Algoriphagus machipongonensis: one gene and its partner. The protein of the gene in region 1 interacts with the protein of each later gene in a pairwise test. Links are inferred from orthologs where the notes say so. Each region holds a gene or a part of one and is shown in the gene's direction. Other genes may lie near its edges. The genes, in order: sucC and sucD.

The links.
Region 2: the proteins of sucC (region 1) and sucD interact in binary tests that used the Escherichia coli proteins (3 or more experiments, as listed by UniProt). The link is inferred for Algoriphagus machipongonensis from one-to-one orthologs.

Annotation. Positions count from the first base shown.
Region 1 is NZ_CM001023.1:2,318,913-2,326,914, reverse strand. The notes cover bases 2,196-5,076. They hold sucC (ADP-forming succinate--CoA ligase subunit beta), read left to right. Parts: upstream 2,196-2,969; coding sequence 2,970-4,184; downstream 4,185-5,076. Other genes in these bases: ALPR1_RS09760 (DUF3078 domain-containing protein), read right to left, coding at 4,598-5,076; ALPR1_RS09775 (ABC transporter ATP-binding protein), read right to left, coding at 2,196-2,817. In the rest of the region: ALPR1_RS09790 (nicotinate phosphoribosyltransferase), read right to left, coding at 1-701; ALPR1_RS09785 (DMT family transporter), read right to left, coding at 757-1,569; ALPR1_RS09780 (peroxiredoxin), read left to right, coding at 1,715-2,164; more of ALPR1_RS09775, read right to left, coding at 2,161-2,195; more of ALPR1_RS09760, read right to left, coding at 5,077-5,491; ALPR1_RS09755 (DUF202 domain-containing protein), read left to right, coding at 5,540-5,815; ALPR1_RS09750 (SLC13 family permease), read left to right, coding at 5,819-7,600; ALPR1_RS09745 (hypothetical protein), read left to right, coding at 7,656-7,865; ALPR1_RS09740 (Ppx/GppA phosphatase family protein), read left to right, coding at 7,875-8,002. UniProt on the Escherichia coli protein: Succinyl-CoA synthetase functions in the citric acid cycle (TCA), coupling the hydrolysis of succinyl-CoA to the synthesis of either ATP or GTP and thus represents the only step of substrate-level phosphorylation in the TCA.
Region 2 is NZ_CM001023.1:4,146,337-4,154,225, forward strand. The notes cover bases 4,541-7,308. They hold sucD (succinate--CoA ligase subunit alpha), read left to right. Parts: upstream 4,541-5,367; coding sequence 5,368-6,249; downstream 6,250-7,308. Other genes in these bases: ALPR1_RS17440 (sensor histidine kinase), read right to left, coding at 4,541-5,238; ALPR1_RS17450 (hypothetical protein), read right to left, coding at 6,375-6,797; ALPR1_RS17455 (ABC-F family ATP-binding cassette domain-containing protein), read left to right, coding at 6,969-7,308. Also shown: ALPR1_RS17430 (ABC transporter ATP-binding protein), read right to left, coding at 1-584; ALPR1_RS17435 (hybrid sensor histidine kinase/response regulator), read right to left, coding at 586-1,761; more of ALPR1_RS17440, read right to left, coding at 1,816-4,540; more of ALPR1_RS17455, read left to right, coding at 7,309-7,889. UniProt on the Escherichia coli protein: Succinyl-CoA synthetase functions in the citric acid cycle (TCA), coupling the hydrolysis of succinyl-CoA to the synthesis of either ATP or GTP and thus represents the only step of substrate-level phosphorylation in the TCA.

The DNA of each region.
Region 1 (8,002 bases):
GGAAAAGCTTCTGCGTAGGCCTCAAAGGCTTCCAATTCAGTTTCGAAAGACATAATCCAACTATGAGCATGAGTGCCTGATACAGGTATACCAAAAAGCTTTCCTGCCATCACATTGGAGGTAGAAGAACAGCCTCCAATGTATGATGCTCTGGATGCTGCCAAAGCACCATCTATTCCCTGCGCTCTCCTTAATCCAAATTCGAGCACTGGTTCACCTTTAGCCGCTAAATTTATCCTTGCGGCTTTAGTAGCTATCAGAGTTTGAAAGTTGAAAATATTTAACAAAGGAGTCTCTAGCAGTTGGCATTGAATCAATGGACCTTTTACTCGGATCATAGGTGCATTAGGGAATACCACAGTTCCTTCTTCAATGGCATCAATATCACAGCTAAACTTCATTTTAGCCAAGTAATCCAAGAATTTTGGGTCAAACATCTTTGCCCCATCCTTAGCTTTCATTTCACGCAAGTAGGAAATATCCTTCTCCTCAAATTTAAAGCTCTTGCAATAATCAATCACATAATCAAGTCCTGCTGCCAAGGTAAATCCACCTTGAAATGGATGTTTCCGAAAAAATAAAGAGAACACGGCTTCTTGCTCAGCTTTATTTGATTTCCAATAGGCATAAGCCATGGTGATTTGATAAAAATCAGTCAACAAGGCCAAAGAGCCTTGGTATAAGTCTTTGGTAATTTTCATATAAAGTCGCTAGACTATAAAGGTAAAGATTGAGGATTGACCGTACAAACAAAGGTTAAGCTGCGTTTTTCACCCTGTAATTTAAAATCACACCTAACAGTAACATCCCCATCCCTATATAGGCCATCAAGGAGTAGGTTTCTCCAAAAAAGAAGAAACCAAAAATCAAGGCATAGAATACTCCTAAATAGCTCAGGCTAGAAATTTTAGAAACATTCGCATTTTGGTAGGCCACTGTCATAAAGTACTGAGCAGTTTGGGTACATAGACCAATCCACAGAAGAATCAACCAGTCCCAACCTACTGGTTGCACCCAAGTAAAGAAACTGATTACCCCAGCTATAGGTAAAGTCACTAACGGAAAGTAAAAAATAATTACTAATGGATGTTCTGTATTTTTTAGCTTCCTGATGACATTATAGGCCAACCCTGAAAAGAGTGCTGAAATAAAACCAATTCCGGCATACAGCAGATTTACTCGGGTATCAAAGCCCTGAACCATCATTACTCCTAAAAAAGAAATGGTAAAAAAGACAAACTGAATGGGTTTCACTTTCTCTTTCACTATAAATATCCCCAACAAGGTCGTCAAGATCGGTGAAAGGTATTGAAGAGTCACTGCACTAGCCAATGGAATATTTTGCAGTGTAAAGAAAAAAGAGATGAGCCCTACTGACCCTACCACTCCTCTTAAAACCAATAACTTCCTGTTATTCCCGAAAATATTCACCCGCTGACGTCTCAAAAGCATGAAGCTAAAAATCAGACTGAAAAATGACCTGAACAGAATAATTTCTATTGCGGGAATATGAGGAATGTATTTAACCGATACATTCATCAAGGCAAAAAATACACCAGCTAACAGCATAGACTGGACACTAGATATTTTCACTGGAAACTTATTTGGTGGTATTCTGAATCAAATGTCAAAAGTACCCAGATAGTTCATGGAAGTTTGAGAGTTTATGAAATTTCTAAAACTTTTATTTTCCCTAGACAGTTTACCCAACATTATGGGATTAAAAAAAGGAACTCAAGCACCAAATTTCACCCTTGCATCAACAGGTGACAAAAAAGTCAACTTATCGAAGGATTTTAAAGATCAAGCCTTGGTCCTCTATTTTTATCCTAAGGACTTCACACCTGGATGTACAAAAGAAGCTTGTGAGTTTAGGGACCAATTTGAGGCATTTCGAGATCTTAACATCCCCATTTTAGGAATCAGCAAAGATGATATACCTACTCATGAAAGGTTTAAAAAGGCTCATAGACTTCCATTCGACCTACTTTCGGATCCTTCAGGAAAAGTATGTAAGGCATATGATGCTTTAATTCCCTTGATCAAAATGCCCAAAAGGATCACCTATTTATTAGACGAAAACCATATGATCATCGAATCCTTCTCTGATATGTTTGAAGCCAAAAAGCATATCAATAAAATGCTACGAAGCTTAAATGCTTAATCTTCAAGGATCAAACCATCTTTCATAGTCACTTTCCTATCAGCCATTTCAGCGAGTTCATTGTTATGGGTTACAATGACAAATGCCTGCTTTAACTCTTCTCTTAAAGTAAAAAACAAGGAATGAAGGGATTGGGCATTTTCTGTATCCAGGTTACCACTGGGTTCGTCAGCGAAAACTACCAAGGGATCATTTATCAAAGCTCTTGCGACAGCGATTCTTTGTTGCTCCCCTCCAGAAACAGTAGCCGGCTTATGATCCAATCGATGACTAATCCCTAGGATTTCGGCTAATTCCCCTGCTCTTTTCATCAATTTGTTTTCAGAAGTTCCTTTGATCAAACCAGGAATCTTAATATTCTCCAAAGCAGTAAACTCAGGAAGAAGGTTGTGAAATTGAAAAATCAAACCAATCTGTTCGTTTCTAAAACTAGCCAATTCTTCTCCGGTCAATTTCAGTAGGTCTTTTCCATTCATTTCAAGGTTCCCCATTTCGGGTTTATCCAGGGTTCCCAAAATATGGAGTAAGGTACTTTTTCCTGCGCCGGAGGAACCAACGATAGAAACTATCTCCGAAGAAGAAATTTCAAGATCCACTCCTTTTAAAACATGTAAATTTCCGTAGTGCTTATGGATGCCACTGGCTTTCAGCATGGTAAGTTTTTTAAGAGGTATAAAATTAGAATAAATCTAATCCTATTGAACAATTGAATAGGCAATAAACAGGAAATTTCGGTAAGAAAGGACAATTCAACGTTTGATTTATCGACACTTTGAGCTTAACTTCGAGCAAAAATTTTCATAGGATGAATATTCACGAATATCAGGCTAAAGAAGTATTAAAAGGATATGGAGTTCGCATTCAGAACGGTATTGTAGCCGACAATCCAGAAGCAGCTCATGAAGCAGCTGTTAAACTCAACGCTGAAACCGGAACTTCCTGGTACGTGATCAAAGCTCAAATTCATGCCGGAGGCCGAGGTAAAGGTAAAATCCAACAAACTGGATCCAATGGTGTGGTTCTTGCAAAAAAACTAGAAGATGTAGCTGACAAAGCTAAAGCAATTCTGGGCGGGACTTTGGTGACGCATCAGACTGGACCGGAAGGCAAAGTTGTCAATAAAATCTTAGTAGCAGAGGACGTCTATTATCCAGGTGACTCTGAGCCAAAGGAATACTATTTATCTATTTTGCTTGACCGAGCACAAGGATGTAATGTAATCATGGCTTCTACTGAAGGTGGAATGGACATTGAGGATGTGGCAGAAAACTCTCCAGAAAAAATCATTAAGGAGTGGATCGACCCTAAAGTCGGACTTCAAGGTTTCCAAATTAGAAAAGTTGCTTTCAAACTAGGTTTGACCGGTACTGCATTTAAAGAAATGGTGAAGTTTATTGCCGCTCTTTACAAAGCATACGAAGGAACTGACTCTTCTCAATTTGAGATCAACCCAGTATTAAAAACTTCTGACGATAAAATTCTTGCAGTTGATGCCAAAGTAAATTTGGATGACAACGCACTTTACAGACATAAGGACCTTGCAGATCTTAGAGATTTGTCTGAGGAAGATCCTTTGGAAGTAGAAGCAGGAAAATCAGGATTGAATTACGTAAAACTTGACGGAAACGTAGGTTGTATGGTAAATGGTGCCGGCCTTGCAATGGCAACCATGGATATGATCAAGCTTTCTGGTGGCGAGCCTGCTAACTTCCTAGATGTAGGAGGAGGCGCAAACGCTACTACCGTAGAGGCTGGATTCCGAATTATTCTTCAGGACCCTAATGTTAAAGCGATCCTTATCAATGTATTTGGTGGTATCGTAAGATGTGACCGTATTGCAAATGGTGTGGTTGAAGCTTACAAATCTATTGGTGATATCCGTGTTCCTATTATCGTAAGACTACAAGGAACTAATGCAGTTGAAGGTGCAAAAATCATTGATGAATCAGGATTGAAAGTTGCTTCTGCGATCACGTTGAAAGAAGCTGCTGACAAAGTTCAGGCGGTTCTTCAAGGATAAAAAAAACTGAAATTTTCAGGCACGCGTAGTTCAACTGGATAGAATATCGGATTTCGGCTCCGAGGGTTGAGGGTTCGAATCCTTCCGCGTGTACATAAAGCTCAGACGAAAGTCTGGGCTTTTTTCGTTTATACTAAAATAGAATTGATGAAGTACCCAAAATATAGCTTCAACTCTTAGTATATCTAACGGTTAAAGAATAGAAAATTGGATTATTCGGGGATTTAACTGGAGATTTAAAAAAATGGCCAAAATAGGCCTTAGGGCAATAAAAAAGCAGGAGAAAATCTCCTGCCCTTTATTTGAAAACTAAACCAACTATTATTTAACTACCACAATGAATTCAAAAATAATACAATTATAATTAAATCAAAATTCCAAATATAAATTTGTATTTAATTATTCTCCTTATTTTATTCTTCGGGGAAATTTCCGCGCTTAAATGAGATGCCTAAAGCAAGCCCTTGGCTAAATTGGATTTTATCGTCCTGATCCAAATCGTAGATGCTCATACTGGTTAAACTCACATTAATTAAATTCGACACTTTAGCTTCTAAACCCAAGTCTAACCGATGATCAATCGTATCAAAAGCTAATGTCTCATAATTGGCATACATCTGATATCTCATTTTTAGAGTAAGATTCTCACTTAACTTCTTGTTCCAATCTGCCAATAAGCTAAAGGCTAGCCATTCAGTTCGAACTTTCTTCCCGATTTCAACCCCGTAATTAGTAGGGACATTATTATGTAAAGTGGTATCAGTCACAAATGTCCATCTAGGAGCAAAAGGTGCCATTCTCAGACTAAATTCATCATTTGGCTTATACTCCACTCCCAGTGAGGTAGTTAAATAGGCTGGATTGAAAAATTTTGAAATTAGGGTTTTGTCATCATCTTCAAACTCATAACCCGGAGCAAATTGCGACAAGAAGTTTACAGCAAAGAAATAATCCCACTTATCATTAATTTCGTAACCCACTTTAGAATCCAAATAAATCCTGTCGTTTGACTTTCTTCCTTCTTCATCTTTATTTTTAACTACCCCGTACGTTAAGTCCATCGTATTATCCCAAGACCACTTATCTTTAGCATAATTAGCTCTTCCATAAAGGTAAGTTCCCACAGCAATTGAATTGACACCACCGCCTTGCCAGTTGCCGGAAAAAGACGCTTGATTTAAATTTAACCCACCACTAATTTCCTTGAGCCAATAGCTGGTATCTACAGGGGTGGTTTCAGGTTCTGATTGAGCAAATAAATGCCCTGTTAGAAATACAAAAAGGAAAAGTGTAGAGATTCTCTTCATAATATATCAGTTTATAACTTATTAAATTTAAAACATTGAAATACAAATATGGAAAATGACATGGAAAGTGAACTGTTAATTAGAGATTTTTTAGCCAGACAACGTACTACTTTAGCAAATCAGAGGACCTTACTGGCCTTTATAAGGACTTCTTTATATTTTTTGGTCAGTGGTATCGCATTATTTGAAGTCGAAAAACTTGACCATGTCCGTGAATTAGGTTATCTGGCACTCGGATTGAGTTTTTCAATTTTCATTTTGGGTTTTATCAATTTCTTCCGAATAAAATCTAGACTCAAAAAAGGAAATTATCTCAATATGTAATTTATGGATTTTGATATCGCCTTAACGCTCTCCATCATAGGTTTGGCAATGGTTCTTTTCTTAACTGAAAAGCTATCCATTGATACTGTTTCCATCGGAGTAATGATCTTATTTTTAATTACTGGCATTTTGGATATCAAAGAAGGTTTAGCTGGTTTCTCCAATTCAGCAACTTTGACCGTCGCCTCGATGTTTGTTTTATCAGCAGCAATTTTCAGTACTGGAGTTCTGGATTCCTTTAGCTACCGGTTAAGTAAACAAGCAAAAAAGAGTGAGCTTAGACTCATGCTTACCTTAATGGTTTCCGCCGGGGTGTTGTCAGCTTTTATCAGTGATACTGCTGTAGTGGCCCTTTTGATGCCTGCGGTGATTCAACTTTCAAAAAACAACCAAATCCCTCCTTCCAAACTTTTGATGCCTCTTTCATTTGGTGCATTGATGGGTGGAGTATGCACATTACTTGGCACAAGTACCAATATACTTGTTAGTGGAATTGCAGAGAATGCTGGCTTACCTGCATTTGGGATTTTTGAGATGAGTATTATGGGTCTTGTCTTTCTATTATTCGGCATCCTTTACATGGCTTTTGTAGGAAGGTTTTTATTACCCAGTAGAAAAAGTAAGGAGCTGTTTGGAGATTCTATGGAACTAGGGAATTATCTATCAGAATTAATAATCACCGAAGATTTCACTCAGTTGCAAGAACAAGTTTCAAAGCAGAAATTATTTAACAAACTCCCCATTCAACCTTTACAAATCATAAGAGAAGATGGACAAAAAATCAGAGTTTACCCAAATACAGCAATCCTGAAAGGTGATCTCATCCGATTTAGCTCAGATAAAGAGACGCTAGAAAAACTAAAAGCATATCCAGGAATCAAATTAAAAGCAGAGTTGGTATGGGAAGAAGAACTTGTAACTGGAGAAGAAGAGCGCCTATATGAAGCAGTAATTACCCCTAGTTCATTTTTGATCAAGAAAAGCATCAAGGAATTAAACTTTAAAGAGCTTTTTAATCAGGTTTTGATCATCGGAATCAGACATAGAAAAGGAATGCTTGATACGCTTCTTACCAGAACCCGATTAGCTCCTGGAGATATACTCCTTCTTAGAGCAACTGAAGAAAGTATTCAGTCTATCTATGAAACTGAAGGACTGCTTTTAGTCTCAGAATCTAGAACTAGGAATCTCAATAAAACGAAAACGATTCTTACCCTGATCATTATGACGGCTGTTTTGGCCTTAGCAATTTTGAACATCTTACCAATCGTAGTAAGTGCGATGGCAGGTGCTGTTGCCATGGTCATTACTCGAGTAATCACAACAGAGCAGGCCTACAAAGCAATTGACTGGAAAGTGATATTAATGTTGGTAGGAATTTTATCTATGGGAGCTGCTTTAGAGAAAACTGGGGGATCTGCATTGCTCGGGGAGTCAATCGTGAATGGATTAGGAGAATATGGTCCACGGATTGTTTTAGGAGGTATTTTTGGACTGACATTTTTATTGACTAATGTCATGTCAAACAATGCGACAGCCGCTCTCCTGGCTCCTATTGCGATCAGTATAGCCAATAGCTTAGGTGTTGACTCCAGACCCTTATTGATGGCGGTAACCTTTGCAGCTAGCTTAAGCTTCATGACCCCTATGGGATATCAAACCAACACGATGATCTATTCTCCCGGGAATTATAATTTTAAAGATTATTTATTAGTCGGCACACCTCTAAACATCCTATTTTGGATCATAGGAACTATTGGCATTCCCATTTTATTTCCATTCTAATTCTTTATTCTGGCAATTGGCAATATTCTTGAAGACTTAAGTTAAAAAACACGCAATGAAAATATTTGGCTTTGTCCTTATTCTCGCTGGCATCTTTATGTTATTCAGCAACAATCTAAGTTTTACTACCAAAGAAAATGTGGTCGATGCCGGACCTATTCAGATCAATGCGAATAAAAAACATGAGGTAAACTGGCCTTCCTATGCTGGCGGAGCAGTATTGGCAGCGGGAGTTATTTTAGTGGTCATTTCAAAAAAGAAATAAACATACAATTTGAAGTTTGCTGCCATAGATATCGGTTCCAATGCAATCAGAATGCAGATCACTAATGTGACTTATTTTGAAGGTCAGCATCGCTTTAAAAGATTGGAATACATTCGGTTTCCAATGAAGTTAGGCTT
Region 2 (7,889 bases), 1.8 Mb from region 1 along the record:
TGATCATGGGTTACGATGATCAAAGCAGCATTGATTTTTTCTGCCTGACTCTGAAGTAACTTGATAACTTTTTCCGTGTTGACATCATCCAGACTTGAGGTAGGTTCATCGGCCAAAATCAATTTTGGTTCGTTCGCCAAAGCTCTTGCTATAGATACTCGCTGAGCTTCCCCTTCACTTAAGGTCTGAACGGAAGATTTTCTTTTTTCTGATAGACCGAGGTCCTGAAGGATCTGTACTAGCTGACCATTCTTTTTCTTCCCAAAATAATTAGCCATCTGGAGATTTTCCAGCACATTCAAAGCTGCAATTAGGTGAGGTTTTTGGAAAACAATGCCAATATTTTGACCTCGAAAAAGATCCAGCTTTTGTCCAGACAAGGAAGAAAGCACCTTCCCATCTACTTTCACTTCCCCTTGATCAGGTTTCGCTAATCCAGCAAGTAAATTAAGTAAGGTCGTTTTGCCACTTCCGGATTTACCTAAAACAAGTAAGCTTTCTCCTTCAGAAATTTCAATATCCTCAAAATGGATTGTCTTTTGCCCTGGATGAGTAAAGGCCAATCCTTTCGTTTGTAATAACATACTATTTTACTGGTATGGACACATAAAATGTGGTTCCCTTATTTTCTTCGCTTTCAAATGTAATCTCCCCTCCTAAGACCTCCACACATTTTTTGACAATTGACAACCCAAGCCCTGATCCTTCTCTAATTCCTACGTTGTGAGCTCTGAAAAAACGATCGAAAAGCTGACTTTGCTCCTTCTTTGGGATTCCAATTCCATAGTCGGTAAACGAGCCTACTAATTTCCCATCTACATAATCCAAAGTAAAGTTGACTACTTGCCCGTCTTTTGAGTATTTGACGGAATTGGAAAGTAGATTCTCAAACACTTGGTAAAGGAGCTCACTATCAGACACTACCGTTTTGGGAAGACTTCCAAGACTAACTTTAATCGTCACCTTGTTTTCAATTCCTGCTCTTACCGTATCCAAGACCTCTTTTACAAAAGCCCCAACAAACATTTTCTTGGGTTTGTATTCTACTTTATCAGCATCCGCTTTTCCAAAGAACAATACACTTGTCAACAAATTATTTAATGCCCGGACAGAGTTTTCAATTTTGGAAGCATGCTTGGAAATTTTGACTTTAAAAGGATGATCCCTTTCAGCATAAATCTGTAACAATTGTGCGGAACTCAAAATTGATGTCAATGGTGTTTTAAATCCGTGAGACACATTTAACACAATCCTTGACTTCAGTTCGTTGATCTCTCTTTCCTTTTCTAATGCTTTGGTCAACTCCTTGTTAGCTTCATGTAAATCAGCTGTTCTTTGCTTTACCTTTTCTTCTAGCTCATTGTTCAGCTTCTGAAGCTCCTTTTCCTTCCGATCCTTAAAAATCGCAAGCTCAATCACCATATTCAATTCACGAATATTGAACGGTTTGATCACGTAGGCACTAGGATTGGTTCCTACGACTTTATTGAGTGTATCTGCATCGGAGCTCGCACTGAGATATACCACGGGAATGTCATATTTTTCATTGACTATTTCGGTGGTTTTGATCCCATCTAATTCTCCAGCAAGGTTGATATCCATCATCACAATGTCAGCAACATTCTCCTCTAAAATATCTAATGCTTTCTCTCCGGAATCAGCGATTCCAATGATCTCATGGTTGTTTTTTTCTAAAGCCCTTTGAAGCAAAAGAGCAGAAACAGAATCATCTTCTACGATGAGTATTTTAAGACTGAACATTCGTGAATGAAAGGGTTAAAAACTTTTTTAGTGTTTGAAAATACAAATTAAATATTATGTCAAGGGTATTTCTAAGGTAACTAAAGTACCTGAATTCTTTACGCTTTGGATATGGATCTCACCATTAAGTAATGCCATCAAGCTTTTAGTAATATTAAGACCAAGCCCTGTTCCCTCATAAAGCCTGTCATTTCCAGTACTTTCCTGCTCAAATGGCTGAAAAGCTTTATTTAAAAATTCCTCAGACATCCCTACTCCTGAGTCTTCCACAGAAATCAACAAATTGTTCTTTTTCTTATCTACAGCCACATTTATTCCTCCCTGATCAGTGTATTTGATGGCATTACTGACGAGGTTATTAATGATCATTTCTAGGAATCTCTTATCGATATTCCCTTTAAATGATTCCTGTAGAAATTCTGTATGTAGTTTTAATCCCTTTTTCAAGGCCAGATTCTTGAGTGGAGCAATGACTGATTTTAAAAACTCATTAATATCAGCCTCGGAATAAACCACTTGCATTTTATTAGCTTCAATTTTAGCCATGTCCAAAATTGAATTGATGGTACTCAACAACCTTTCGCCACTTTGTTGGATAATATCCAGCTGAGAAAGCAGGATGGGATTGTCCTGATTCATCATCATAATATGTTCTGTTCCTCCCAAAATGCCGTTCAATGGAGTTCTAATCTCATGGCTAATATTTGACAACATACTCGTCTTATACCTATTTGCCTGCTCCGCTTTTTCCTTAGCATCCCGCATTTTTTGTTCTATCGCTTTTTTGGAAGAGATATCTCTAAACACACTTAAAATCAGGTTTCTTCCCTGAAAATCTTCCTGGATCAAAACTGAATACACTTCCATTTCCACAGAACCTGTTTTCCAAGGCACAGAATTTTCAAAAGTTAAACCGGCACTACTTTTTTTGATAACTTTCCTCGCAAAGGAATTTACATATTTATCAAAATAGCTTCTGTCACTGAAGAGATCTACAACATTGGATTTTTCAAGTTCAGAGATATCCTTTTTTACCAAGTTGGCAAAACTTGGATTTGCAGTAACAATCTTCTCTCCATCCAATGTCAGAATCAAGCCATCTTTAGAACTACTCCAAACATTTTTAAACTGCACTTCAGCGATCTCTTTTTCTTTACTTTCTTTCGCAAAGGCGGTTTGAAGTACCCCCACAGTTTTAAACTGATTGTAAAAAGTATTGATCAGAATCCCCAAGGCAATTAGTAAAATCACACATAATATGATAAACCATAACTTCAGGTAAATCGGTTTTGAAATGGAAAACTTTTGGGATTTGACGATTTCGGATGACTGTTCTCCTTCATACGAAGCCATTAACTCAATTTGATAATCGCCATAGGGCAAATTAGGTAGAAATATAGTGGTGGTTTTCGGGTCTTTAATGACCTTCCAATTGTCCTCAGAGCTTAATTTGTAATGTACCCAAAGCTCTCTGGCTTGGTTAAAACCAATGGCATTGTATTTTACCTCTAAGGTATTTTGAGTGGATGGGAATTCCTTCTCTTCCAAAATGACCTCATTGTCTGAAATCAAATGTTGATAATAAACATTAGGAGATCCTTGATCCGGAAAGTCTTCTTCCGAAAAGAACAAAGAAAACCCCTTTAATGTCCCAATCATTATTCTACCTGAACCTGTTTCCAGCAATGCTCCCCTGTTGGTTTCATTTCCCACCAAACCGTTTCTTTCATTGAAATGAAGAATTTCATTATCATCAATGAGAAAAACTCCGTCATCAGAACCCACCCAGAGCCTTTTTTTACTGTCTTTCAGTAGTCCAAACACGGGCCTTGTGATCGTTTTCCCATTTAATTCGAAAGGCTTTACTTTTTGGTCAGTTAATACATATAGCCCTTTTTGAGACCCAAGAAGAATACTATCAGGACTCACTTCTAAAAAATCAAAGCCATCCGCGATCATTAGTTTTTCATTAAAATGAACGGGTTTTTCAGAAGCCAATCGACTGGCTTTCATTACCATATATCTTCCATCGGATAGTTTCCCCGTTTTCCTCAAATAAAAATAGTCATGCCCCAGAAGCTCTAAAACTTCTGATCTAAGGTCATTCGAATAAATCTTCGAACTTGGTTCATTCAAAGGGTAAATGTAAACATGTTGTGGTCCAGTGATAATCAAGGTATCATTTTCTGCCACCACAGAGGAGATATTATCTTCATTAATTGGCTCAAAAAATTCAACTTTTCCTGTTCCTATAGCATACCTGCCAACACCTGCCCAATTACTAGAAAACCAAACATTCCCTTTTCCATCGTTAGAAAAATTCACGATTCTATCTGTGGGATTTCCTTCAGGGTTTGAATCTCGGAAAATAGTTTCCACTGATAACCTAGAATATTTTTGAACCCCATTATTAAAACCAAATAGGTACTCTCCATTTCCAATATTACCAATCGCGGTTATTTCTTCTGACATCAAGGAAGTTTGACCAAGGCCATAATTCTGGAACACCAAACTGTTGAAATTCACAAGCCCCCTGCTTGTTCCCACCCATAGGATTCCTTCTCGATCCATCAAAGCGCTATTTATAGAATAGGCTCTCAGCTCATCTTCTAAATCAATCATTAGGGGGAAGCTGAATTTTTCACTCGCTTTAAAAAGCTGAGAATTAAAGTGATAAAACACTGATTTTTGATGAAAGAACAGATCATAGGAATCTTGAACAAAAAATTGATCTTTCGAAAAGTCTTTAGCGACAAACTCTGTTGGAACTAAAGGCTCTTTCCCTTTAGCCAAATAATCTTTACCCAAAAAATAATAATTCCCATCTGCCTCATTTTTTTTCATCATTAATGGTGGAGTAGGCAAAGGAATACCACTTAATTGGGCTTTTTCCATTCTTCCATCATTTAATAGAAAGACACCTTTCGTAAACTCTAAGTAATCAACACCATCATAAGAATTGGCAGATGTCATCATTCCGAAGACTTCCATGTCCCTATCCAATTGACCGATTGGTCCATTTTCTTCCCAGAAAATCAATTGATAGCCAGTATCAAGAAAATACTTTTTATTATTCCCTTTCCCAATGGTTTGAAAAGTAATTTTATTACTCAATTTATCACTGATATTGGTACCCAAATCAATGAACTCCCAATTGCCATATCCGCCTTTTGCTAGTTTGGGTTGACCTGAGGCATTATAAATCCACATGTGGCCATCTCCGCCTCTATGAATAGCGATTTGATTATTAAACTCCTCTTGGATGGTATCCGGTAACGGATAAGTTTCAATTCCATCGGAATAGAAAATACCTAATGAAGTGGAAAACCACATTCTTCCCAAGGTATCTTGTTCGATTTGAATGACATTCTGAACGGGCAACTCCACCCCTTTTGGTTGGGGGTCATATTTAAAATTCTGTGTATACCCAGAAATAGCCAATCCGAAACAAAAAAAGATTGTGGCAACTATTCTCATTATTAAGACTTACTTTGGCTCTAAGATATAAAAAGTATTTCGTCAGTAAATTCATGAGAGATTGTTATCTATTTCTTTTGACAGCGACCTGATTCTTTTAATTTTGTGCCAAACTTTAGAAATCGCATCATGAGTGTATTAGTAAATAAAAATTCCAAGGTGATCGTTCAAGGATTCACCGGGTCTGAGGGTTCTTTTCATGCACAGCAAATGATCGAGTACGGAACAAACGTAGTCGGTGGTGTTACTCCAGGAAAAGGAGGTTCAACCCATTTGGAAAAACCAGTGTTCAACTCTGTAGAAGAAGCCGTTCAAACGACTGGCGCTGATACTTCCATTATTTTTGTACCACCTGCATTTGCAGCGGATGCGATTATGGAAGCTGCAGAAGCTGGAATCAAAGTAATCATCGCTATTACGGAAGGTATTCCTGTAGCGGATATGATGAAGGCAAAACCATATATCATCGAGAGAGGTGCAACCTTGATCGGTCCAAACTGCCCAGGTGTGATCACTCCTGGAGAAGCGAAAGTAGGTATCATGCCAGGATTTGTATTCAAGCAAGGTAGAATCGGAATCGTTTCTAAGTCTGGAACTTTGACTTACGAAGCTGCTGACCAAGTGGCAAAGGCTGGCTTAGGCGTTTCTACCGCAATCGGAATCGGTGGTGACCCTATCATCGGAACTTCTACCAAGCAGGCTGTTCAGTTGCTAATGGAAGATCCTGAGACTGATGCTATCGTTATGATCGGTGAAATCGGTGGTAACTATGAAGCTGAAGCTGCGAAATGGATCCGTGAAACTGGAAACAAGAAACCAGTAGTAGGGTTCATCGCTGGACAGACAGCACCTCCAGGAAGAAGAATGGGTCACGCAGGTGCCATCATCGGTGGAGCTGACGATACTGCAGAAGCTAAAATGAGAATTATGAGAGAAAATGGTATTCACGTAGCTGATTCTCCAGCGGAGATCGGTGCTACCATGGCAAAAGCCTTGGGTGTGGATGCTTAAGTGATATAAGATATAAGATTTTGAAAACCGCTTCGATTAAGTTCGGAGCGGTTTTTTGTTTTTTGGAAACAAGATGTTAGACCCAAGTATCAAGACATAGATTAAAGATATTTATTAGCAGTTTATCAGTCCATTTTGACAAATACTAATTCACTTTTCGCAATAAACCCTTCCAGAAATAAAAGCCTCATCCTTAGCTCCTTACTCCCTAACTTCTCAATCAAAAACCTATTTGCTTTTACTTTTCCTGTTTCTAGCATCGTTAGTGTGTCATTTTTAATTATCCAACGTCCTCTCTTTTCCTTAACTATCCCAGCTCCTGCATCAGTGAAATATACAGAATCCTCATTGAACTCATAAAAGGTATTATCTATTGCAAATTGAAAGTCCTTAGAAACTTCATTTTGACGGGATTGGGTTTCACTTTGAAAACTTTCCGATTTCATAATATTCAAAAAAGCTTCATAAGATTGCAATTTCCACTTTCCTTGAATAGGGTCTTCAGCATAAAAAAGGTTTAGTAGAATAAGTAAAAAGAAAATCTTCATAAGACCTGTTTTTTTAATCCAAAACTAGAACTATTAGAAATATTTAACAATTTAGTTTAAAATAAACTTAATAAACTCAATTTTTCAATTTTCAAACCTTCCAATTCGCCACGGCGAATAAGTTATTTCAATCTTCAATTCCTTACCTTTGCCGCTTCAATTCAGATAAATATGATTTCAGTAGATAATGTAGCAGTTGTCCATAGCGGCTCTACACTCTTTAGTAATATTTCCTTTGCCATCAATGAAACAGATAAAATCGCCTTGATGGGAAAAAACGGAGCAGGAAAATCTACCTTACTTAAAATCATTGCTGGTGAAACAAAACCAAGTTCAGGCTCGGTCTCTGCGCCAAAGGATTTTGTGGTGGCTTACTTACCGCAGCATTTATTGATTTCGGATGATTGTAGCGTCATGGAAGAGACTTCCAAAGCTTTTGCAAGCTACCTGAACATGAAGACGGAGATTGATCGCATCAATGAGGAACTGACCGTTCGAACAGACTATGAATCTGACGCTTACTACAAACTAATCGAACAAGTTTCTGAACTGAGCGAAAAGTTTTATGCGATCGAAGAGGTAAATTATGAAGCGGAAGTTGAGAAAGTTTTGCTGGGACTGGGTTTTGAACGAACAGATTTAACTCGCTCCACATCTGAGTTTTCAGGTGGCTGGAGAATGCGAATTGAGCTCGCCAAAATACTATTGCAAAAGCCTGATTTGATCCTTTTGGATGAGCCTACCAACCACTTGGATATTGAGTCCATTCAGTGGCTGGAAGACTTCTTGTTAAATAAAGCCAAAGCTGTAGTAGTAATTTCCCACGATAGAGCTTTTGTAGACAATATTACCTCTAGAACCATCGAGGTAACCATGGGTCGTATTTATGACTACAAAGCGAAATACAGCCACTACCTGGAGCTAAGAAAAGAGCGCCGGGAGCAGCAACAAAAACAATACGAAGAGCAACAGGCAACGATAGCAGATATCCAAGCTTTTATCGACCGTTTCAAAGGCACCTATTCCAAAACACTTCAGGTTCAATCCCGCGTGAAAATGCTGGAGAAAATGGAGATCATCGAAGTGGACGAA